One region of the Paenibacillus sp. FSL K6-2441 genome, then DNA from elsewhere that is predicted to be linked to it. Evidence: a T-box and tRNA genes for the amino acid it is inferred to sense, from the RefSeq annotation. Region 1 holds a T-box; the other regions hold tRNA genes.
The links. A T-box is a leader RNA that pairs with one kind of tRNA and senses whether it is charged. The one in region 1 lies ahead of leuS (leucine--tRNA ligase), so its partner is inferred to be a tRNA-Leu.
Positions count from the first base shown of each region.

Region 2: it encodes a tRNA-Leu, which carries the amino acid that the T-box ahead of leuS (leucine--tRNA ligase) is inferred to sense. The anticodon was not compared.
Region 3: it encodes a tRNA-Leu, which carries the amino acid that the T-box ahead of leuS (leucine--tRNA ligase) is inferred to sense. The anticodon was not compared.

Region 1 covers NZ_CP150174.1:3,152,357-3,159,588, forward strand. The annotation lists gene NSQ80_RS14480 (ComEC/Rec2 family competence protein) at 1-408, opposite strand, end outside; gene NSQ80_RS14485 (dCMP deaminase family protein) at 507-1,025, opposite strand; gene NSQ80_RS14490 (ComEA family DNA-binding protein) at 1,068-1,652, opposite strand; gene comER (late competence protein ComER) at 1,872-2,807, shown strand; gene leuS (leucine--tRNA ligase) at 2,839-5,280, opposite strand; T-box leader at 5,390-5,606, opposite strand; tRNA gene NSQ80_RS14505 (tRNA-Pro) at 5,771-5,844, shown strand; gene NSQ80_RS14510 (hypothetical protein) at 5,887-6,285, opposite strand; gene NSQ80_RS14515 (hypothetical protein) at 6,384-6,569, shown strand; partial or broken gene NSQ80_RS14520 (3-beta hydroxysteroid dehydrogenase) at 6,816-6,989, shown strand; gene NSQ80_RS14525 (aromatic acid exporter family protein) at 7,099-7,232, opposite strand, start outside.
Region 2 covers NZ_CP150174.1:3,811,118-3,818,349, forward strand. The annotation lists gene NSQ80_RS17560 (Ger(x)C family spore germination protein) at 1-1,011, opposite strand, end outside; gene NSQ80_RS17565 (GerAB/ArcD/ProY family transporter) at 1,004-2,107, opposite strand; gene NSQ80_RS17570 (spore germination protein) at 2,132-3,805, opposite strand; gene NSQ80_RS17575 (hypothetical protein) at 4,335-4,706, shown strand; gene NSQ80_RS17580 (metalloregulator ArsR/SmtB family transcription factor) at 4,778-5,149, shown strand; tRNA gene NSQ80_RS17585 (tRNA-Leu) at 5,380-5,463, opposite strand; tRNA gene NSQ80_RS17590 (tRNA-Leu) at 5,487-5,572, opposite strand; tRNA gene NSQ80_RS17595 (tRNA-Cys) at 5,583-5,656, opposite strand; tRNA gene NSQ80_RS17600 (tRNA-Gly) at 5,668-5,742, opposite strand; tRNA gene NSQ80_RS17605 (tRNA-Gln) at 5,748-5,819, opposite strand; tRNA gene NSQ80_RS17610 (tRNA-His) at 5,842-5,917, opposite strand; tRNA gene NSQ80_RS17615 (tRNA-Trp) at 5,949-6,022, opposite strand; tRNA gene NSQ80_RS17620 (tRNA-Tyr) at 6,030-6,115, opposite strand; tRNA gene NSQ80_RS17625 (tRNA-Thr) at 6,119-6,194, opposite strand; tRNA gene NSQ80_RS17630 (tRNA-Phe) at 6,215-6,290, opposite strand; tRNA gene NSQ80_RS17635 (tRNA-Asp) at 6,307-6,383, opposite strand; tRNA gene NSQ80_RS17640 (tRNA-Met) at 6,419-6,492, opposite strand; tRNA gene NSQ80_RS17645 (tRNA-Val) at 6,581-6,656, opposite strand; tRNA gene NSQ80_RS17650 (tRNA-Glu) at 6,747-6,818, opposite strand; tRNA gene NSQ80_RS17655 (tRNA-Ser) at 6,837-6,928, opposite strand; tRNA gene NSQ80_RS17660 (tRNA-Asn) at 6,995-7,067, opposite strand; rRNA gene NSQ80_RS17665 (23S ribosomal RNA) at 7,211-7,232, opposite strand, start outside.
Region 3 covers NZ_CP150174.1:3,472,377-3,479,608, forward strand. The annotation lists gene NSQ80_RS15915 (BofC C-terminal domain-containing protein) at 1-522, opposite strand, end outside; tRNA gene NSQ80_RS15920 (tRNA-Pro) at 659-732, opposite strand; gene NSQ80_RS15925 (hypothetical protein) at 1,001-1,699, opposite strand; gene NSQ80_RS15930 (hypothetical protein) at 1,816-3,015, opposite strand; partial or broken gene NSQ80_RS15935 (ATP-binding cassette domain-containing protein) at 3,508-3,760, opposite strand; tRNA gene NSQ80_RS15940 (tRNA-Leu) at 4,371-4,450, opposite strand; tRNA gene NSQ80_RS15945 (tRNA-Arg) at 4,459-4,532, opposite strand; tRNA gene NSQ80_RS15950 (tRNA-Gly) at 4,542-4,616, opposite strand; tRNA gene NSQ80_RS15955 (tRNA-Lys) at 4,633-4,708, opposite strand; tRNA gene NSQ80_RS15960 (tRNA-Asp) at 4,735-4,811, opposite strand; tRNA gene NSQ80_RS15965 (tRNA-Met) at 4,847-4,920, opposite strand; tRNA gene NSQ80_RS15970 (tRNA-Val) at 4,937-5,012, opposite strand; tRNA gene NSQ80_RS15975 (tRNA-Glu) at 5,040-5,114, opposite strand; tRNA gene NSQ80_RS15980 (tRNA-Ser) at 5,131-5,222, opposite strand; tRNA gene NSQ80_RS15985 (tRNA-Asn) at 5,289-5,361, opposite strand; rRNA gene rrf (5S ribosomal RNA) at 5,367-5,483, opposite strand; rRNA gene NSQ80_RS15995 (23S ribosomal RNA) at 5,699-7,232, opposite strand, start outside.

The sequences.
Region 1 (7,232 bases):
TAGGCGGTCGGCCTTCAGCGTAAAATCAGCCCGATCCCCGTCAACCCTTAGCGTGGACACGATCGTTCCCTCCAGACGGACGGGTTGACCGTCAAGTGGCTGCGCCCCCTCCTTTATAGGGCGTGTACCCGTTCTCGCTTCTTTTTCTACATTCACACCAGCCACCATCGGCCCGATCCGGCTCACATTTCCCGCTTCGTTATACAGCCAATAGCCGCCTCCAAGCAAAAAAGCCAGCCCTGCCAAGGCGAGACTCCGCCACGACTGACGCCAAATGATGGCGATAGCCGTACATACCAACGATAATCCCAGCCCAAACAGCCAAAAACGCCAGCCGGCATAAGCTGCCGCCAAGCCGCTGCCAGCCATCCAACCGCAGGCGATCGCGATTAACGGCCTCCGGTTCATGGACATCCCCTCCCAAGTCCACCTAAACAAAAAACACCCCACCCGCCCTAAGGCGAATGAGGTGCTTCCACATTCGATGATCAATCGTAAGATTTCAATTATTCTTCCACGTGCGCAATCGTTTCCTGCGGCGGTTGATAGCCTTCCAGACGGCGGAAGGTGATGCCTTTTTGCGCCATCATGGCCGTCACTTTGCCGGTATCCTTCGGATAGGGCCGATGGAACACGATCTCCGTAATGCCGCTGTTGGCCAGCATATTGGCACAAGTCCAGCATGGCTCGTCCGTGACGTAAACACTGGAACCTTCCCGGTCGATCCGGTCGGTGAACAACAGCAGATTCTGCTCGGCATGAATGGTGCGGACGCAGCGCTGCTTCTTCACCATTTTCTCCTGTCCGTCCTCCACCACCAGCTCGTATTCTTCCGCAATCATACAGCCGGCCTCCGAGCAGTCCGGAACGCCGGAAGGGGCTCCGTTATATGCCGTACCCAGCAACTTCTTGCCCTGAACGAGCACAGCGCCGACATGACGTCGGTTACACCGCGACCGCGTCGATACCATATAAGCGATATCCATAAAATACGTATCCCAATCTTTGCGTTTGTCCGGATTCATATTCCATCATCACCCTCGCAAGTCATCTTTCGATCACAAGCCTTACAGCCCGATATAAGGCTTCATTTTCTCCAGCATTTTGTCTCCGATGCCTTTCACCTGAGTCAACTCTTCAATGGAGGTAAAAGGGCCGTGCGCATTCCGGTAATCGAGGATAGCTTGGGCTTTCTTCTCGCCGATCCCGGGGATTTCCTGCAGCTCGGCCAATCCGGCGCGATTAATGCTGATCTTTCCCGTATCCGTTGATTTCCCGGCTTCTTCCTTAAAGGCTGCAACTCCGCTGTTCGATTCGGCCCCGGCACTAGGCCCTGCGTTCTGACCTGCTGCATCCGCGTTCGTTACCGTCTCTCCTGAACCGCCGCCTGGCTCTGTTTTCCCGGCTGCGCCGTTCCCAGTCACCTCTTCGCCAGGCTTGTCCACCGCTGACGCAGTTTCTGCGGGCTTAGAGGCCTTATCGCCGCCTGGATCCGCAGCCGAGCCTTCTGTGGCCAGTGCGGCCTTAACCTCGGCATTGATCGGCCTCCAGCCTTCGATGCCTGCAGGTGGGCGGCTGCCCGTAGCCAGCAGCATCAATCCGGCGCCAATCGCAGCCGAAACGATGGCCGTCAATACGAGTTCCCTCCGCATATCGTAACTCCACTCCTCTTTCAACATCTTAAAAGAATCTGCCAATAGTCATGAAGATCCAATCAAGCTGCATACAATCTATACAAGTGAAGTAGAAACGGCAAAAGTAGGATCGCAATAACGTAAGACTAACCGCCTCAATACCACAACAAGTGAACGAGTGCAATCACTTTAACGTTTTACCAATACAGTGCGCGAAGCACGGAAAGGGGAAGCCGGATGAAAGTCGCCTTCATCGGAACCGGAGCCATGGGAAGCCTGCTCATTGACGCGTTTTTGCGTTCCGGCGCGCTGCTCCCGCAAAATATTTGTGCCAGCAACCGCTCTCCCTCGAAAGCGAAACGGCTGGCCCAGCGCCATCCCGGACTGCGGGCGTACAGCAGCAATGCCGAAGCCGCCCAGGGAAGCAAAATCGTCTTCTTGTGCATAAAACCCCTGGATTACCCCGATGTCATCGCGGAAATCCGGGACGTGCTCGATGAGAAACAGATCGTCGTGTCGATCACGAGCCCCGTTCAAATTGAAACCTTAGAAGCTGCCATTCCCTCAAAAATCGCCAAAATCATTCCCAGCATCACGCATTCCGTTCACAGCGGCGCTTCGCTCTGCATCTACGGCGGGCGGATTCGCCCCGAAGACCGTCTGCTCCTGGAGCAGCTGATGTCCTCAATCAGCACGCCAATCACTCTCAAAGAGAGCGAAACTCGAATCGCTTCCGATTTATCCAGCTGCGGGCCGGCTTTCGTTGCTCATATGCTGCAGCTTTGGGCCGAGTCTGCCGCTGAATTAACCGGTATCGGTTATGCGGAGGCGATTGCGCTCGGCTCGGAAATGCTGCTAGGCACCGGCAAGCTGCTGACCGAAGGCGGCCTGAACCCCGAGCAACTGATCGAACGGGTTGCCGTCCCCGGAGGAGTGACCGCTGAAGGCATCGCTGTGCTGGATTCCAGCCTGCGCGAGGTTTTTGCCCGCCTGATCGATACGACTCATCGCAAATACGACGACGATATCAGCAAGCTGCATGCGCTGTTTCATCCGGCCATTCCGGATGCCCTGCCGTCGTCTTCGGATCATGCTCCGTCATGTCCGGAAAGGGAAGCCCCCTTTGCCGGCGTCAAACCGCCGGACGGATCGGGGGCCGCCTCCATTTCCTGAACAAACCTACGCCCTCACGAAGGGAAGCGGCTTATCCGACGACGATATTCACCAGCTTGCCTGGCACCGCAATCACTTTGCGAATCGTCTTCCCAGCCACAGCCTGCTGAACGTTCGGCAGGCTTAAGCTATGTTCTTGCATAGCTGCTTGATCCAGGTCTTTGGAAATTTTCGTGCGTTCTACGATTTTTCCGTTCACTTGCACGACGATTTCAACTTCGGATTCTACTGTCCAAGCCTCATCGTACGTTGGCCATGGTTCATACGTAATCGTATCGGTATGGCCAAGGCGTTCCCACAGCTCTTCCGCCAAATGCGGTGCCAGCGGGGACAGCATCTGCACGAAGTTTTCCGCTGCCGCTTTCGGCACAGCATCCGTTTTGTAAGCCTCGTTAACGAAAATCATCAACTGGCTGATCGCGGTGTTAAAGCGCAGGTTTTCAAAATCCTCCGTCACTTTCTTAATCGTCTTGTGCCAAGTGCGTTTAAATTCGTCGCTGCCGCCGTCCGCTGTAATTTTCGGATTCAGGCTGCCGTCTTCAGCAACAAACAGACGCCATACGCGGGACAGGAAGCGGTGAATGCCCTCCACGCCGCTTTCATTCCATGGCTTCGTTGCTTCCAACGGTCCCATGAACATTTCATAAACGCGCAACGTATCCGCCCCGTATTGGTTAACGATTTCGTCCGGATTGATGACGTTGCCGCGGGATTTACTCATCTTCTCATTGTTGGTGCCAAGGATCATCCCTTGGTTTACCAGTTTTTGGAACGGCTCTTTGGTCGTAACCACTCCGAGATCATACAGCACCTTATGCCAGAAGCGGGCGTAGAGCAGGTGAAGCACTGCATGCTCAGCCCCACCGATGTACAGGTCAACCGGCAGCCATTCCTGCTGCTTCTCCTTCGAGCACAGCTCCTTGTCGTTGTGCGGGTCGATATAACGCAGATAATACCAGCAGCTTCCGGCCCATTGCGGCATCGTATTCGTTTCGCGGCGAGCTGGCAGCCCCGTTTCCGGATCTACCGTGTTCACCCATTCGGTCACGTTCGCCAGCGGCGATTCCCCGGTACCCGACGGTTTGATGGCATCCACATCCGGCAGAACCAGCGGCAGCTGATCTTCCGGTACCGGCTTCATCGTGCCGTCTTCCAGATGCAGAATCGGGATCGGCTCACCCCAATACCGCTGACGGCTGAACAGCCAGTCGCGCAGGCGGTAAGTCACTTTGCCGCGGCCTTTGCCGTTTTCCTCCAGCCAGGAGATCATTTTCTTGATTGCTGCCTCTTTGCCCAGACCGTTCAGGAAGCCGGAGTTCACATGGGCTCCGTCGCCCGTGTAAGCCTCTTTCGACAGATCGCCGCCTTCGACCACCTCGATGATCGGCAGATCATACTGTTTGGCGAATTCATAGTCGCGCTCATCATGCCCCGGTACGGCCATGATCGCACCGGTTCCGTAACCCGCCAGCACGTAGTCGGCAATCCAGATCGGCAGCTTCTCGCCATTGACCGGATTGATCGCGTATGCACCGGTGAACACCCCGGTTTTCTCCTTAGCAAGGTCGGTACGTTCCAGATCGCTCTTCCGCGCAGCTTGGTCTTGGTAAGCTTCAACCGCTTCGCGTTGAGCATCGGTCGTGATTTTCTTGACCAGTTCATGTTCTGGCGCAAGCACGGCATAAGTAGCCCCAAACAGCGTATCCGGGCGTGTGGTAAAGACCGTCAGAGATGCGTCATGTCCATCAATCTCGAAGACGACCTCGGCGCCTTCGGATTTCCCAATCCAGTTGCGCTGCATATCCTTGATGCTTTCCGACCAGTCCAGCTCCTCCAGGTCTTCCAGCAGTCGTTCGGCATATTCGGTAATTTTCAGCACCCATTGGCGCATCGGCTTGCGGATGACCGGATGGCCGCCGCGTTCGCTCTTGCCATCAATGACCTCTTCGTTCGCCAGCACCGTTCCCAATGCCGGGCACCAGTTCACCGGAACTTCGGCCACATAGGCCAGACCTTTTTTATACAGCTGGATAAAAATCCACTGCGTCCATTTATAATAATTCGGATCCGTCGTACTGATCTCGCGGTCCCAATCGTAGGAGAAGCCCAGTGACTTGATTTGGCGCCGGAAATTGTTGATGTTCTTCACCGTGATATCACGCGGATGTTCGCCCGTATCGAGCGCATGCTGCTCCGCCGGCAGCCCGAAAGCATCCCAGCCCATCGGATGCAGAACGTTATATCCGCGCATCCGTTTAAAGCGGGAGACGATATCCGTGGCCGTATAGCCTTCCGGATGGCCTACATGGAGGCCTGCTCCCGATGGATAAGGGAACATGTCAAGGGCATAAAACTTCGGTTTCCCCGACTCTTCCCGTGTTTTGAAAGTGTGATGCTCATCCCAGTAGGCCTGCCATTTCGGTTCGATGGCCTGGGGACGGTAAACGTCATGGGGCACGTTATAGTCCGCCATAATTCAAAATCCTCCTTGAAACAACAATTTGATATGCGGGATCAAAGTCAATAACCGACTGATTGAACTCCCTAAAATTAAAAACCTCCCGACCCGTAGCGTTATGATCGCTAGGGACGAGAGGAGATTTCCCGTGGTACCACCCTAGTTAGCGTCGGACATGCTTTGTCCTAGCTCCCTTTGCACCCTTAACGCGGGCAAGACGATGATGATTTGCGCATCATAACTCCAAGGCGAGTTCATCTGCATTCCCCAACCGGCTTGCACCAAACGCCGGCTCTCTGGATGGCGAAATCCAAATTACTATTCCTCTTCAAAGTTCCACACTATAGAATTGGATTATCAATTATTATATAAAATAATGCCACATATCGTCAACGTTGGTTCCTATTCCTTGCGTTCAAAATTTTTTCATCCGTTACCCTCTTTACAGTTTCGTCTAAAAGTGTATAATGTATTAATGTTTCCCCCAAATTATTAATATTGCTGACGAGACGTGGCTCAGCTTGGTAGAGCGCTTGCTTCGGGAGCAAGAGGTCGCAGGTTCAAATCCTGTCGTCTCGATTCTTATGACACCAATATCGCGGTCTTATGGCCGCGATTTTTTTATTGCGTTTTTAAGGCTGAAAGATCATTAACCAACCTCATGCACAACCCCTGAACGGTGAAGTTACTAAAACTGACCCCGTCCTCGCTTTCTAATACGATCCTAAGGAGCTGCCCCGCATTTATCTTCTGCCATGGAGTAGCAAATGACGTATTCCTATGCTCATGAATGAAGTCTTCGTGCATTTTTTTCTCATCTTCATTAAAGATGCTCTTAAGAACTTCCGGATGATCCACTTCAAAGCAAGCCACAATCCGATCAAATTTAACCTGAGCGTCGTTTCTAAGTTCCTCAAAGTTCGAAACGGGGATCTTCTTGGCTGAGTAGGTTTGAATAAGGAAATTCTCAACTTCTTGAAGAGAAGACTTCGTTGATTTATTTGGGGGGAGTTTGTTCATAGAGATCGGCTCCTAAACTCAATTTAAAAAAATGAATGCTCTTCAACGCGGTTCCAAGTATACTAATGTTAAAGGGTAACCCATAGGGAGGGATTACAGTGAATATGTGGGAGAAACAAGAGAAAGAAAAGTTTAAAGAGTATCAACGTAAGCCTTTCATCAATTTTGCGGATTCGATGAATCGTGCTGAAATCGGAGATTGGGACGCTTTAGCAAAAGGCGGCTTTTGGACCACTCTCGTCATCATCGTAGGACTCCTTCTTTTCTTCTCCTTTAGATTCTAACAGGCCAAAAACTGCTAGTGCACTCCTTTTTTACTGTATAAAAACAATCCTTGAAACAATTTCCGATACTTAACGTATTGTGTTTTAAGGTTAGTAATGGGAGTCTTTTTATTTTTATTTGTCCTTCTTGCTTTACTAAATATCTTTTTCCCGCGAATCTCTTGGTATATGAGCTATGGCTGGAAGAGGGCTCTGATCCACTAAAAGCCTTTGATTTTCATCAATCTCATCCAGCAACCCTTCTTTTTCATACTAGCGGATGTAGAGTCCGCCCCAGCGGGTTCACGGTTGCTTGGTGCCGGCGACGAAGGCATTCAGCTTCGCGAAATCGCTGCTGTCATCGGGCGGCAATTAAACGTGCCTGTGGTCAGCATCACACCGGAAGAGGCTGATGCCCATTTCGGTTTTCTTGGTGCCATCAGGACACTATTTTGCTTAAAAAAGCAGGGATGCCCCAGAAGCCTTTAACGGCTCTTGGGACATCCCCTTTCTACCTGTTCGTTAGAAAATCGTAGGCACCATACCCACGTTACGATATTTTAAGCTCCGCTTTCGTCTGGAAACGACCCCGCTCCTTAATCGGAAGCGGTAATCCCAGCTTCTGCAGCTCAGCGTATATCCAATCCGCGTGGTACTCATAGACGGTTTCGATCTTGTACTGCT
Region 2 (7,232 bases), 660 kb from region 1:
CGTCTCGAGCATTTGGTTTAGCCTTTTTTCGAAGATCTTCTTTGCTTTCTCCAAAAATTCGGTTTTGGAGGGGTCTTCCTCAAGATCCCAGTTTTCGATTAACCGCCCTTCCGATTCAATCTTGACATGAAACGAAAGCCGCCCTTCCTCGATCCGGGGGGTGATTTGCGTCTTCTCGTCTTCAACCTCGTAAGTGATCGTTTCATTTCGCCAATCATAGCTTTTGATCACCCCACCTTCAACATCGCCTTGAATCCAAGCAATGCTCTCCACGTCCGTTTGATCCAATGTGCCGATCCATTTGCCGGTCGACCCTTTGATTATCCCCGCTCCCGTAAATTTCGTTTCCCCACCGTACTTAGACACCTCCTGCAGGAGAAAGCTCTGCTTGGTGCCCAACCTCTCATTCAACTCGGTCAGATTCACCTCATTCATAATTTTGCCGGTCCTAAAACGTTCTTGCAGCATGTCCCTCAGCTTGAAAGCGGGGGGATCTCCGGAATACGCCATTTCCAGCGTTTTTCTCGCCTTCCCTTTGCTCAATAATACGATGCAGCTAGGGCGTGTATCGTTATCGCGAAGCACGAAATCCATCAGTTTGTCGATGCTCTGCTGACGAACCAGCTCAGTAGATACGACGATCACCTTCAAATGCTGGCCGATGACCGCCCGCTTCAGGCGAAGCGAATACTGCCGCATGATTTCAAACAGAGAATCCCCGGTTTCCGACATATTCAGAAATTCGCTTTTCCTCCCTTGACCCCCTGATTGTTTGTCGCTGCTGAAGTTTCCCATCGGAACGATCTGGATCGTAGCCGTAATCAGATTTCGCTTAGGATAATTTCCTCCTTGTTTCTCCAGCTCCCGTTCAACGGTCGTCGGTTCTCCCGCATCCAAGGCCAATCCGATATACAAGCTTAAATCTTCAATTTCTTTACTGCTCCAACAACCTGTTTGCAACGCAAGCAGGCCAGCGGCAAGAAACAGCGACAAAATACGGCGCTTACGCATTCGGTTTGAGTCCCTTCTTCCGAATTAGGTATATGGTGGATAACGGAACCGTAACTAAAGCGAAAATTATCATGCCGGTGTTTCCGACGGCGCTGCCAAGCGTAAATAAGTCGTTCATGTTTTTGGGGACAAGAGCGACGATAAAAACCACCGGCATCAGTGTAAAGAGCGCGGTTGGGAATTTTATGCGCATTATTTTCGATACGCCCAAGACCGTCGTAAAGAAAAAGATAGTGAAATTGCAAAACATCTGCATTAACCAGATGACCAAAAACGGAAATTCAAGTCGTTCAAAAAACAAACCGGTGACTTCAAAGCTTCGCAAAAGATCAAGCGTCGGCCAGGTGCTTCTTAGAACGGCGTCAACCGACATGCTTCCCACGACGATCACGGTGGCGCAAAAATAAAGAACGAACGGAATACTCAAGCCAGCCAATATCGCCTTAACCGCTTTCTCGGGGTGCTCCATATGGCCAACTAAATACAAAACGACTTCACCGCCCGCAAAAATAAGCATTGTCGATTTCAAGCCATTGAACACCGGAGGCAATCCTTCACCGAGAAAAGGCCGCAAGTGATTGATATCAAACATCCTCATGCTGAAAAATAAGCTAAGCAGCAAAATCAGGATACTCACAGGAAAAATAATTTGACACAAGCGGGCAATGCTGTTGATTCCTCCAGAAATCAAATAGGCCGCCGTCCAGATGAACGGAATAATGACAGCCCATATGGGGGTACCTTCCAGCAATAAAAAGATATCCACCTCTGCCAGAGCGCGAATCTCAAATCCGGCCAACACCAGAAAATAAACGGTTAACAGGAGGGACATTATACTGCCCATCACTTTCCCGACAATTTTTTGAGAAAACTCGAAAATCGTGCTTCCCGGAAACTGCTGGCTTAATTTGACCATGAGCAGCACCGCGAGCATCACAACGACGCCTCCCAGCAATACAGACAGCCAGGAATCCGGGGTACGCATTTTTTCGGTCACATCCCGGGGCAACGTTAGAATGCCAGCTCCCAGAACACTGTTGGTCATAAAGATGACCGCTTGCGATGAGGTGATTTTGTCGTTGGTGCGAATAAACAAGTGATCCCCTCCTAGCTTTTCGGTTTAAGATCTGCGTTGTTTGCGGACCGTCTTCAACAATTCGGGTCTGCGTTTCATTAATGTCAAGGGCGCACGGACGAACAAGTCCTTCCAGTCGCCGATACGGATCGGCGAAAAGGGCGTGACATATGGCACACCGAAGCTTTCCAGCTTGGTCAGATGGCTGCAAATCAGCAAAAAAAACAATATCGTACCGAATATCCCCAGTACTGCTGCAAAAAACATGCCTACGAATCGCAACATACGCAATGTGATTCCTGCACTGTACATCGGAATCGAAAAGGAAGCGATGGCGGTTACCGAAACGACGATGACCAGAAACGGACTAACGATCCCCGCCTGAACGGCGGCCTCTCCGATAATCAGACCGCCGACGATGCCCATCGCGGAGCCGATGGGCCTGGGCAGCCGAACCCCCGCTTCCCGCAAAATTTCGATCGAAACTTCCATGATTAATACTTCGATCAACGACGGAAATGGAACCCGTTGGCGTGCCTCGATAATCGTAATGGCTAATTCTGTCGGAATCAGTCCGGGATGAAAAGAAATAAATGAAATATACATCGATGGAATTATGAGAGACATAAATGCCGCAACAAAACGCAGCATCCGTAAAAGTGACCCTGCCATCCATCGTTCGTAATAATCTTCCGGGGACTGCAGCAGCATGCTGAAGGTCACCGGAACAATGAGCGCAAAGGGGGTTCCATCCAGGAGTAAGGCGATTCTCCCCTCCACCAAGGCGCTCATGACCCGGTCCGGACGTTCCGTATTTTGCGCCTGTTGAAAAGGACTTAGGATGTCGTCTTCGATCAGTTGCTCGACATAGCCGGATTCGGCAATGTAATCCAGATCGATCTTGGCGATGCGTTGCTCCACTTCCTGCAGCAACTCCGGATTCACAATGTTTTTCATGTAGACGATCGCAAGATCTCGCTTGATTACGTTGCCGACAACGTATTTCTTGATTTCCATTTGTTCCGTCCGTCCTTGGAGCCGGAGCATCGCTGTATTATCGCTCAGGATTTCGGTAAAGCCCAATCTTGGCCCCCGCAGCAGCGCTTCCGAAGTTGGCTCCGTTATCGCCCTGGATTTCCCGCGGGGGGTGCCCACAAGCAGCGCGCACGCCATTCCTTCAACCATTAAAGCCGTATACCCTGCGAGAATCGATTCTCTGAGTTCCCGTTTGCCAACGACTTCCGTTAGTTCGGTAACCGGCAGTAGGTTTTGTTTGAAGTAGGAAACTAACCCCTCCTCCGGGGGAAACTTCATCCCTTGCTGCGCACTGTTATCCGACTTCAGCATAAGCACTTGCATAATGTGGCTATTAATCAACTGTTCATCTTGCATACCGTCAACAAAGATCAGTACCGCTCGCGCACCAAACCCGGCGAGTTCGTATTCTCGAAAATGAACGTCGTCATTTTGGCCGATCGTCTCTTTAAGATGCATAAGATCGGTTTCATATTCGCCGGACAGCTGCGAATCCGTACTATTATGAGTTTCCAGAAAAACACGGTCTGTCGTTAATCCTTCCCTTGAGCGCCCGTGCTTATCCGTGACAATCGAGCGAAACCAGCGATGCAACGCAAAAATGAGGAGAGGAATGAGCAGAGTAACCCCGGCCAGCATGAAAGTCGGCCAGTCGGGGATATATTCTGTGATTGTCGACCACACGATAGATCACCTTAATCATTTATTTGGATTAATTTCCCCAAAAACGGTTTATATATTCATTTCCTTTCCGCGCTGTGCAACGTGAGTCTGGTTTGCCGGGGAGCCTTACATCAACTATTCCTTCCCTAAGCTTTCCTCGGCTCCAAAGGATAATTTACACACGAACGCTTATTCATATATGATCATATGGGGATATATAGATCACGCCCTATGGTGTATGTCAATGATATTTAATTCGCATCTTCATTATTCGCGAAAGAATCTGAACTTATAACACATGATCGGAGCGATATTTTTATGAGAAAAGTATTTTCTTTATTACGATGTTTACCTTTGTCTCTCCAACGATTACCTCGGCGCATACCAAGCTGACCTCTTCTTCCCCAATGCAGGATGAAGTGGTAAACACTGCAATCGGCCAAATTCGGCTGGAATTCAACACCACCTTACCGCCTGGTACGGCAATATAGGGCTCATTACGTACACGCTTCATTTTCTTGCGGTTGCAATCTGGTCCGGCACATTGCTGGTGGCAGGTTGGTTTAAACCTGTACACTCCTGGCGCCGCTTCCTGTCATGGTTCCACCCCGTAGCAACGCTCGCGATGCTGGTCATTGTACTGTCCGGACTTTACTTGACAAATGCGGTTGCGCCCGAATACCTAAATGCTTTGGCCCTTCCTTATGGACAAGCAATCCCTATGATTCATCAGGGTTATGAAAATGCGGAGCTTCAGCTCCGCCTAAATGCGATGATCTTTATTTATATTGTTATTGCATTGGGATATATCGCCGCCATATTTTACTTGTTCCAAAAAAACAAAAATGCGTATCTCGCCGTTTCGCTCAGCGTTTTGCTCGTTATAGCCTTATATGTTATTGTGATGACAACAGTCGCTTAATTGTAATAATTTCGTTTAACCAATCTTTTTTTGATAAAATGATGCAAACGCCTTACAGAAGGGGATAGTCCATGACACAGTCCATAAATACAGCGAAAGAATGTGATACGAACTGCTCGGGCACACTCGTTGATTTAAAAGCTATCAAGGCGGAGCTTATCGATAACCAGGCAGCGGTTCAATTTGCCGACTGGTTTAAGGCTTTCAGCGATCCGACGCGCGTCAAAATCATCAGCGCCTTGCTAAAAAGGGAGCTTTGCGTGCACGACCTGACAGTGCTCCTCGAAATGGGTCAATCGGCCGTTTCTCATCAACTGCGATATTTGCGCAACCTCAGAATTGTTAAGCGGCGCAAGGTTGGAAAAACGGTCTATTATTCACTTGACGACACGCATATCGAGCAAATTTTTTTGCAGACCCTTCAGCATACCAACCATGGATGATGCGGCCGGTGCCGCAAATGACAAGGACTCCCCCTCGCCATCTTCAATGGCTTGCGGGACAATCCTTGTTTGGGCTGCAGTCGCCTCTTCATAAAGTACAACCATGGCTAAAAAACGCTACTTTCTGCTGCTAGACTGAATAGTAGACACAGATTACACCACCGAGCATAATTTCCTAAACAATAAAAAAGCCCTTAGGATTCCTGATCCCAAGAGCTTAATTTCACAGTTGGTACCGGTGAGAGGACTCGAACCTCCACGGGTCTCCCCACTCGATTTTGAGTCGAGCGCGTCTGCCATTCCGCCACACCGGCACATATAAAGTTTTAATCAAAAGTGCGGAAGACCAGACTTGAACTGGTACGGTAGTCACCTACCGCAGGATTTTAAGTCCTGTGCGTCTGCCGATTCCGCCACTCCCGCGAATTATCAATGGAGGCGCCACCCAGATTCGAACTGGGGATAAAGCTTTTGCAGAGCTGTGCCTTACCACTTGGCTATGGCGCCATAATATAGAATGGAGCGGACGACGGGAATCGAACCCGCGACCCTCGCCTTGGCAAGGCGATGCTCTACCGCTGAGCCACGTCCGCTTAAACTGGGGATATAGGATTCGAACCTATGCATGACGGAGTCAAAGTCCGTTGCCTTACCGCTTGGCTAATCCCCACTATATTTGATTGAGAAAGAAATGGGGCGATCGATGGGACTTGAACCCACGAATGCCGGAGCCACAATCCGGTGCGTTAACCCCTTCGCCACGACCGCCATAATATAAAGTTCATCAAGAGAGAAAAAGTGGCAGGGGCAGCAGGAATTGAACCCACACCAAAGGTTTTGGAGACCTTTGTTCTACCTTTAAACTATGCCCCTAGAAAACTGGTGGAGGCTGATGGATTCGAACCACCGAACTCGTAAGAGAACAGATTTACAGTCTGCTGCGTTTGGCCACTTCGCTAAGCCTCCACGTGGTGCCGGCGAGAGGACTTGAACCCCCAACCTACTGATTACAAGTCAGTTGCTCTACCAATTGAGCTACACCGGCTCTTCAACATAATTGTTGAATGGTGGCTCGGGACGGAATCGAACCGCCGACACGAGGATTTTCAGTCCTCTGCTCTACCAACTGAGCTACCGAGCCTTAATATGAAATTAAATGGCGGAGCCGACGGGATTCGAACCCGCGGTCTCCTGCGTGACAGGCAGGCATGTTAGGCCTCTACACCACGGCTCCACACGAGAATAATGCCATCCTCTGGAAGAGGATAATTGCGGGGGCAGGATTTGAACCTGCGGCCTTCGGGTTATGAGCCCGACGAGCTACCGGGCTGCTCCACCCCGCGTCAATAATAATATTTTATTATGGGGTCCCCGAAAAGTAATCGGAATATACTTCAGAGACTCAACTTCACCCCAAAAAGTAAAGTTTTATGGTGGAGGCTGAGGGGATCGAACCCCCGACCCTCTGCTTGTAAGGCAGATGCTCTCCCAGCTGAGCTAAGCCTCCATGGGAAAAGACAAGTTATATTGTAACAGATCCCCCATTCAGAAATCAAGTCAGTCAGCAAAATCAACTTGAAATCATGAAGGGAAGAAATGACCCGTAGGGGATTCGAACCCCTGTTACCTCCGTGAAAGGGAGGTGTCTTAACCCCTTGACCAACGGGCCATGTAGAAAGAATAATAATGGCGGAGAGAGAGGGATTCGAACCCTCGAGACGCTTGTGACGCCTACACGATTTCCAATCGTGCTCCTTCGGCCAACTCGGACACCTCTCCAGATATAGGATCCCAGGAAGTTATGAAGTGTATCTCAGAAGTATAACCTACTTCCTGGGACTTTGACTCCCCGAACAGGACTCGAACCTGTGACAACTCGATTAACAGTCGAGTGCTCTACCGACTGAGCTATCAGGGAACATTATGAAGTTTTCAAGGTTGAATCCTTGAAAACTGGATACGAAACTAGATTTGCATTTTAGCCCCTATTCAGTTCCCGGGGTCCCCGAAAAGTACTCGGTGTACTCTCCGAAGCCTCCGCTTCACTTTTTGGGGTGAATTTTGGATAAGCCCTCGACCGATT
Region 3 (7,232 bases), 320 kb from region 1:
GTCGATCTGAAAAAAAGTACGAACTGCCTTTTCCTTCTTCGGCGGACCGTCAAATAACGTTAAGTTGCCATCCTTGTCCAAGCCGATGTATCCTTGCGTTTTGCAGTCTTCGGAAAGGCCATCGATTTTCTCTTCGATCCAAACGTCGCCCCCTGCGCCAAGTCTGCCTTTCCATGTAGGGTGATCCTTCATCAACTCAGCGATTTCATTGGGGGTCATAATGCCGAGAACACTGCTTTCTTCACCACAGGTGTATATTTTCGTCAGATGGACGATTCTCGATTTCCCCTCTTCCAGATCCGATAACCATTCGTTATCGGCATCCGGAGCAGCTTCTTGCCACATTCCCAGGGTTTCGATCGCCATCGGTTCACGAGCCATCAACTTCTCCATTTGATCGGATAATCGAAGCCCCATCCAGGCCATAACCGCAATCAGTGCCAAGGCGCTGGCGGTCCATATGGCGCGTCTCCATCTTCTCCATCGTTTTTTCAGATGTTTTTTGATTTGGAAGATATTCACGGTTATCCCCTTCTATCGGACTTTTGTCTCTATTTTGACCGATAGTGGGAGCCTTTATTCAATTCTCGAAAACGGCGGCATCCCATTCTTAAACATTAAAAAAGCAGCCATCCGTTAAGATGACTGCTTCCATGGATCGGGACGACACGATTCGAACATGCGACCCCCTGGTCCCAAACCAGGTGCTCTACCAAGCTGAGCTACGTCCCGTAATCAAGTGTTTTACCGATTCTAAAAAATCGGGCCACTCTTTCTATTATATCGACTTCGACATAGAAGTCAAGCATTAATATTCGATTTTATTCGTTATTATCTATTCCCCTGAAGGTACAAATGATATCAGCTTTGCAGCATTTGAGTATGGTGATATTATCGTGACTCATGATGGCAACGTTCTTTGGAATAAACTGGATTACTCTTTAACCAGCGCCGCATTCAGACGTACCGTCACTTCTTGCGAGTCGATACCTTATAAGCGTTATTCAGGTGCTATATAATAAAGACCATCATCACCCAATTGTAATAAGTAGTCGGTATCAGCTGCTGTAATCAAAACTTCATTCCCATTGTCCCTTATTTCTTTATAATAGATGTGTCCATCGTGATAATATAATACTTCACTTGCTTCATCATATTGAAAATTGTCAGTCAACCTTTCTTTATTAATCAAAGAACTCCAGTCTAGGGTTTGTCCATCCTCGATCTCAATCTTAAATATGTGGATACCTGTTATATTCGTTATTTTATAATCAGTGGCATAAACATAATAAAGGTGTTCGTCCCGCCTTTTTATATCTTCAATCCGCATACTCCCTCGACTGTCGATGATCTCGACCAGATCGTTATAGACCACAATGTGAAAACTCTCCCTACCACTGGAGCCGTAAAACTCCGGATTTTCAATGTACTGAATTACTTTTAAGGAATCAGCTTCAAAAAATGAAAAGAAATTTGATATTTCTTCTATCTCTTTAATAGAAAACTGTGGATTTTCCCTTAATCTATCAGCTAGTGTGTTCATGATCTTTGTTTTCTCTGAATCCTCTACTTCTCCTCTATCCCACCTGTTGAATAATGCTTGAAGATCTTCTTGTCCTCGCTTTGGATCAGAGTTGATATAATAAAGTACGCCTATTAAAATCAGACAACTTACAATAGCAATTAAAATTTTTTTCATTTATTATAAAAAATCCTCTCGCATGTATTTTTTGTAAACAAAACGCTGCTACCGATATCCTAATTAGATATCGGTAGAGCGTCACTGGGAAACTTATAATTATTCTTTATTCATATTCAATCATACCAGCTACTCCACCAGCCTTCAAAGACTTTCAGGAATAAATAGTTTCCGCCACCTATTGTCGGTAATAAAGAATAGTCAATTACATGTGGAGTATACGTATACAATACCCATGCTGGAAAAGTGTCCACCTGTATTTTCCCAGCATAAGTCACACCACCAGATGTTTTTGATACACCGCCATTAACAGTCAAAAACACATCTAGCTTGGAATCATGCAGCCACTTATCATACATCCACGCACTGGCAAGTTCGACCTGCTTATCAAAACCGGTGTACGTGGTAATATCCCCACTATCCGTCGCTCCATAGCCCATAGCGTAATGAAATGCTCTTCTGTTAACGTTAGTATCTGTACTGGTAACTAGACTGCTTTCTTTCTGTAGGGTAACCAGTATCACTCGAGGATTAATACCCGCATTCTTTGCTGCATCACTAATAACCTTTGAAGGTTTTACTGTTCTACCAGTATCATAAGCATTACCACTAGAATTGATAGCGTAAATCTTAATGTTATTCCTTAAAACAGAATTTTTACTTGTAAGGAAACTCTGAATTTCACTTTCAGTCATTGCGTCGTCATTGTTGTAAAGAAAATCACTTGAGGATAATAGTGAATTCATCCTTTTGCCGGCAACATAATAATCAACAACTGCAAAAGGAGTAACAGAACTATTCTCGAGACTATTAACAGTGGAACTGTCAACTAGCCCTTGGGAATATTGTTTAGCTATTTCATCTTTCAAAGTTGCTTCTGCATTGCTGAATTTTCCAAGATTTATTTGATACAGCTCTTTCTCCCGAAAGTAAGATGTCTGCAGTTGATTGTTATAAAAAATATTCTCAACAACTTGTCCATTCTTAGAATAGTCGTATACTGTTTTATACCCTGCTGTGTCAGTAACTTGAATAATTCTATCATTGTCCCATTGAATATCGTAAATTCGTCCGTCAGAATGGATTTCATTTTTAATTCGGCCGCTTTCATCATAAATCATAATGTTCTCATTAATAAGATTGGCCTTATTTTGTTTCAAATTCTTTGGTAGGGAGTCATAAACAGCAGAAATTTCATCTAATGTACTTTTTGAAAGATTCGTTTCCGATGCATAAACACCTGAATTAAGACTAAGAAATAATAAAGATGCCAAAAGACTAAATACAGTTAATGCTTTCATCTTTTTTGAGATCACTGTTTTTCACCTCTTTAAAAGTTTTCATTCCAACTAAAAACAACACATCTAACCCTACAAGAAAATCTAAATCTATCTTTTTAGACTAAGTCCCTCTTCTCTAAAAGCCTACTCTATCAACTATGTACAAAACATTTTTTTATCTTATAATAGTAACTAGGCTGTTTGCTTTGAACATAGCAAAGAGCGTGCAGAGTTGATTTCCATCGCGCCTCCAAAAGCAATATGGAAATCGACTCTTATTTATTGCAGCAAGATACCAGATATCAGATACCCTTCTGATATTCTTGATACAATCAGTCATTATTGAACATCAATAGCTGCTTCATTTAATCAAACCATTCAATATATAAACACTTCGACTTATACCTTTCTTACGCTCCTTCTAAACATTGCTTGTTTGAAGCGGAAACTCTGCGTTGTCCGCCTGTAAATGCGTACACCTGTATGACGTTGCTTACGGGGAGCAAGCGATCCTCCTCATAGTTAATTAAAAACGTTATTTATCTGCCTTATTGTAAGGTGAGCTGGCAGATTCATTGGATCAAAAACGACTCCAATCCTTTCCTTGACTTTGACGTGCTTTTCTAAATTATCTTCACCGAATATTTTTACTATACCGCTATCTTTTGGATACTACTCCCAGGATTACTTTGAATGTCGTTGATTTGCCTGCCCCGTTATCACCAATAAACAACCCGATTATTGATCCGGCCGGCACATTAAAGCTAACATCTTACAACATCGACGCAAGACAGAAACTGCAAATTAAATGTCGAAGAAGAGAGGGGGTAACTGGGTTGGCTGTACTATTGTAAAAGAAGTAAATGTGGTACTCATGATGGAGGGATTACCGCTAACCTTAAGGTATATATTGTAATTTCATACATATTATATAGTGTATTCGATTTGATTTCAATATTTTTTGTCAAACATTATTACATCAATAGAAAATATATCCATTTAAATCAAATAAATCGCAATAATAATTGCTTATGAAATTCATACTACCCATTTATAATTTCTGCTACAATTTCTGGTTCCTGGCTATCTCCGCCAATTACTGAAGAAACCAAATTTCTTTTCATTTGTATATTCAAAAGTAGACGGCTTAACCAAGTAACCGTCAATGCACAATTTCTCGTACGCTTCAGCGCTACTGCCGAACATTAACTCAAGTAAGTTATTGTGCCAGCTATATCAATTTTCACTGGGTGACTTTTGTATCGTTTCCTCCTGAGCTCTTCGATGCCATTTGGTATTGTAATTATTAAACTTAAGATCATCTCACGTTGTAACAAAAAAAGCAGATTTATTAAATCACGATTCGTGATTTAATAAATCTGCTTGTTTGATGCCGGTGAAGGGACTCGAACCCCCACGGTTTCCCTCACGATTTTGAGTCGCGCGCGTCTGCCAATTCCGCCACACCGGCAAAGGGAACGCGCCCTAAGAGATTCGAACTCCTGACCTTTTGATTCGTAGTCAAACGCTCTATCCAGCTGAGCTAAGGGCGCGTATTAAGATGGAGCGGACGACGGGAATCGAACCCGCGACCCTCGCCTTGGCAAGGCGATGCTCTACCGCTGAGCCACGTCCGCATAATAAATATGAAACTGGTGAGCCATGAAGGACTCGAACCTTCGACACCCTGATTAAAAGTCAGGTGCTCTACCAACTGAGCTAATGGCTCGTACAAGTCTTAACTAAGAAGATAAATGGCGGAGCCGACGGGATTCGAACCCGCGGTCTCCTGCGTGACAGGCAGGCATGTTAGGCCTCTACACCACGGCTCCACACGAGAATAATGCCATCCTCTTGAAGAGGATAATTGCGGGGGCAGGATTTGAACCTGCGGCCTTCGGGTTATGAGCCCGACGAGCTACCGGGCTGCTCCACCCCGCGTCAGTAATAAGAAGTATGGTGGAGGCTGAGGGGATCGAACCCCCGACCCTCTGCTTGTAAGGCAGATGCTCTCCCAGCTGAGCTAAGCCTCCAGATCTGGGATGACTAAAGAAAAGAGATGGTGACCCGTAGGGGATTCGAACCCCTGTTACCTCCGTGAAAGGGAGGTGTCTTAACCCCTTGACCAACGGGCCATATTCAAGTCCTTGCTGGCGGAGAGAGAGGGATTCGAACCCTCGAGACGCTTGTGACGCCTACACGATTTCCAATCGTGCTCCTTCGGCCAACTCGGACACCTCTCCATAAGAGTTGGTTTCCCCGGAAGAGAAGGAAATATGCAAAACATATATCCTTCCTTCCAGGATAGACTCCCCGAACAGGACTCGAACCTGTGACAACTCGATTAACAGTCGAGTGCTCTACCGACTGAGCTATCGGGGAACATTGCTTGGCAGCGTCCTACTCTCCCAGGACCCTTCGGTCCAAGTACCATCGGCGCTGGAGGGCTTAACGGTCGTGTTCGGGATGGGAACGAGTGGAACCCCTCCGCCATTGCCACCAAACAAGATTTTTGCGCTGCTTTTACTTCCGCACTTTCCGCTTCAGCAAAAGATCAAACCTTATAAAAGGCTTGCAGCTAAAAATCGGTTCAAGGTTGAATCCTTGAAAACTGGATACGAAACTAGATTTGCATTTTAGCCCCTATTCAGTTCCCGGGGTCCCCGAAAAGTACTCGGTGTACTCTCCGAAGCCTCCGCTTCACTTTTTGGGGTGAATTTTGGATAAGCCCTCGACCGATTAGTACCTGTCAGCTCCATGCCTTACGGCACTTCCACCTCAGGCCTATCAACCTTGTCGTCTTCAAGGGGTCTTACATACGGGGAAATCTCATCTTGAGGGGGGCTTCACGCTTAGATGCTTTCAGCGCTTATCCCGTCCGCACTTAGCTACCCAGCTGTGCTCCTGGCGGAACAACTGGTGCACCAGCGGTGCGTCCATCCCGGTCCTCTCGTACTAAGGACAGCTCCTCTCAAATTTCCTACGCCCACGACAGATAGGGACCGAACTGTCTCACGACGTTCTGAACCCAGCTCGCGTACCGCTTTAATGGGCGAACAGCCCAACCCTTGGGACCTACTTCAGCCCCAGGATGCGATGAGCCGACATCGAGGTGCCAAACCTCCCCGTCGATGTGGACTCTTGGGGGAGATAAGCCTGTTATCCCCAGGGTAGCTTTTATCCGTTGAGCGATGGCCCTTCCATGCGGTACCACCGGATCACTAAGCCCGACTTTCGTCCCTGCTCGACTTGTCAGTCTCGCAGTCAAGCTCCCTTCTGCCTTTGCACTCTTCGAATGATTTCCAACCATTCTGAGGGAACCTTGGGGCGCCTCCGTTACTCTTTAGGAGGCGACCGCCCCAGTCAAACTGCCCACCTGACACTGTCCCCGTACCGGATTACGGTACCAGGTTAGAACCTAGATACGATCAGGGTGGTATCCCAACGGCGCCTCCACCGAAGCTGGCGCTCCGGCTTCCTAGGCTCCCACCTATCCTGTACAAATCGTATCCAAGTCCAATATCAAGCTGCAGTAAAGCTCCATGGGGTCTTTCCGTCTTGTCGCGGGTAACCTGCATCTTCACAGGTATTAAAATTTCACCGGATCTCTCGTTGAGACAGCGCCCAAGTCGTTACGCCATTCGTGCGGGTCAGAATTTACCTGACAAGGAATTTCGCTACCTTAGGACCGTTATAGTTACGGCCGCCGTTTACTGGGGCTTCGGTTCACAGCTTCGGAGGTATTCCTCCTAACCGCTCCCCTTAACCTTCCAGCACCGGGCAGGCGTCAGCCCGTATACTTCGCCTTGCGGCTTCGCACAGACCTGTGTTTTTGCTAAACAGTCGCTTGGGCCTTTTCACTGCGGCCCCCTCGGGCTATTCACCCTACCGAGGCACCCCTTCTCCCGAAGTTACGGGGTCATTTTGCCGAGTTCCTTAACGAGAGTTCTTCCGCGCGCCTTAGAATTCTCTTCTCGCCTACCTGTGTCGGTTTGCGGTACGGGCACCTTCTCCTGGCTAGAGGCTTTTCTTGGCAGTGTGAGATCATGACCTTCGGTACTGTAAATTTTCCCTCCCCATCACAGCCTAGCCTTATCGGTGTGCGGATTTGCCTACACACCAGCCTCACTGCTTGGACGAGCATCCATCAGCTCGCGTCACTACCCTACTGCGTCACCCCATCGCTCATAACGGATTACGGTGGTACAGGAATTTCTACCTGTTGTCCTTCGACTACGCCTTTCGGCCTCGCC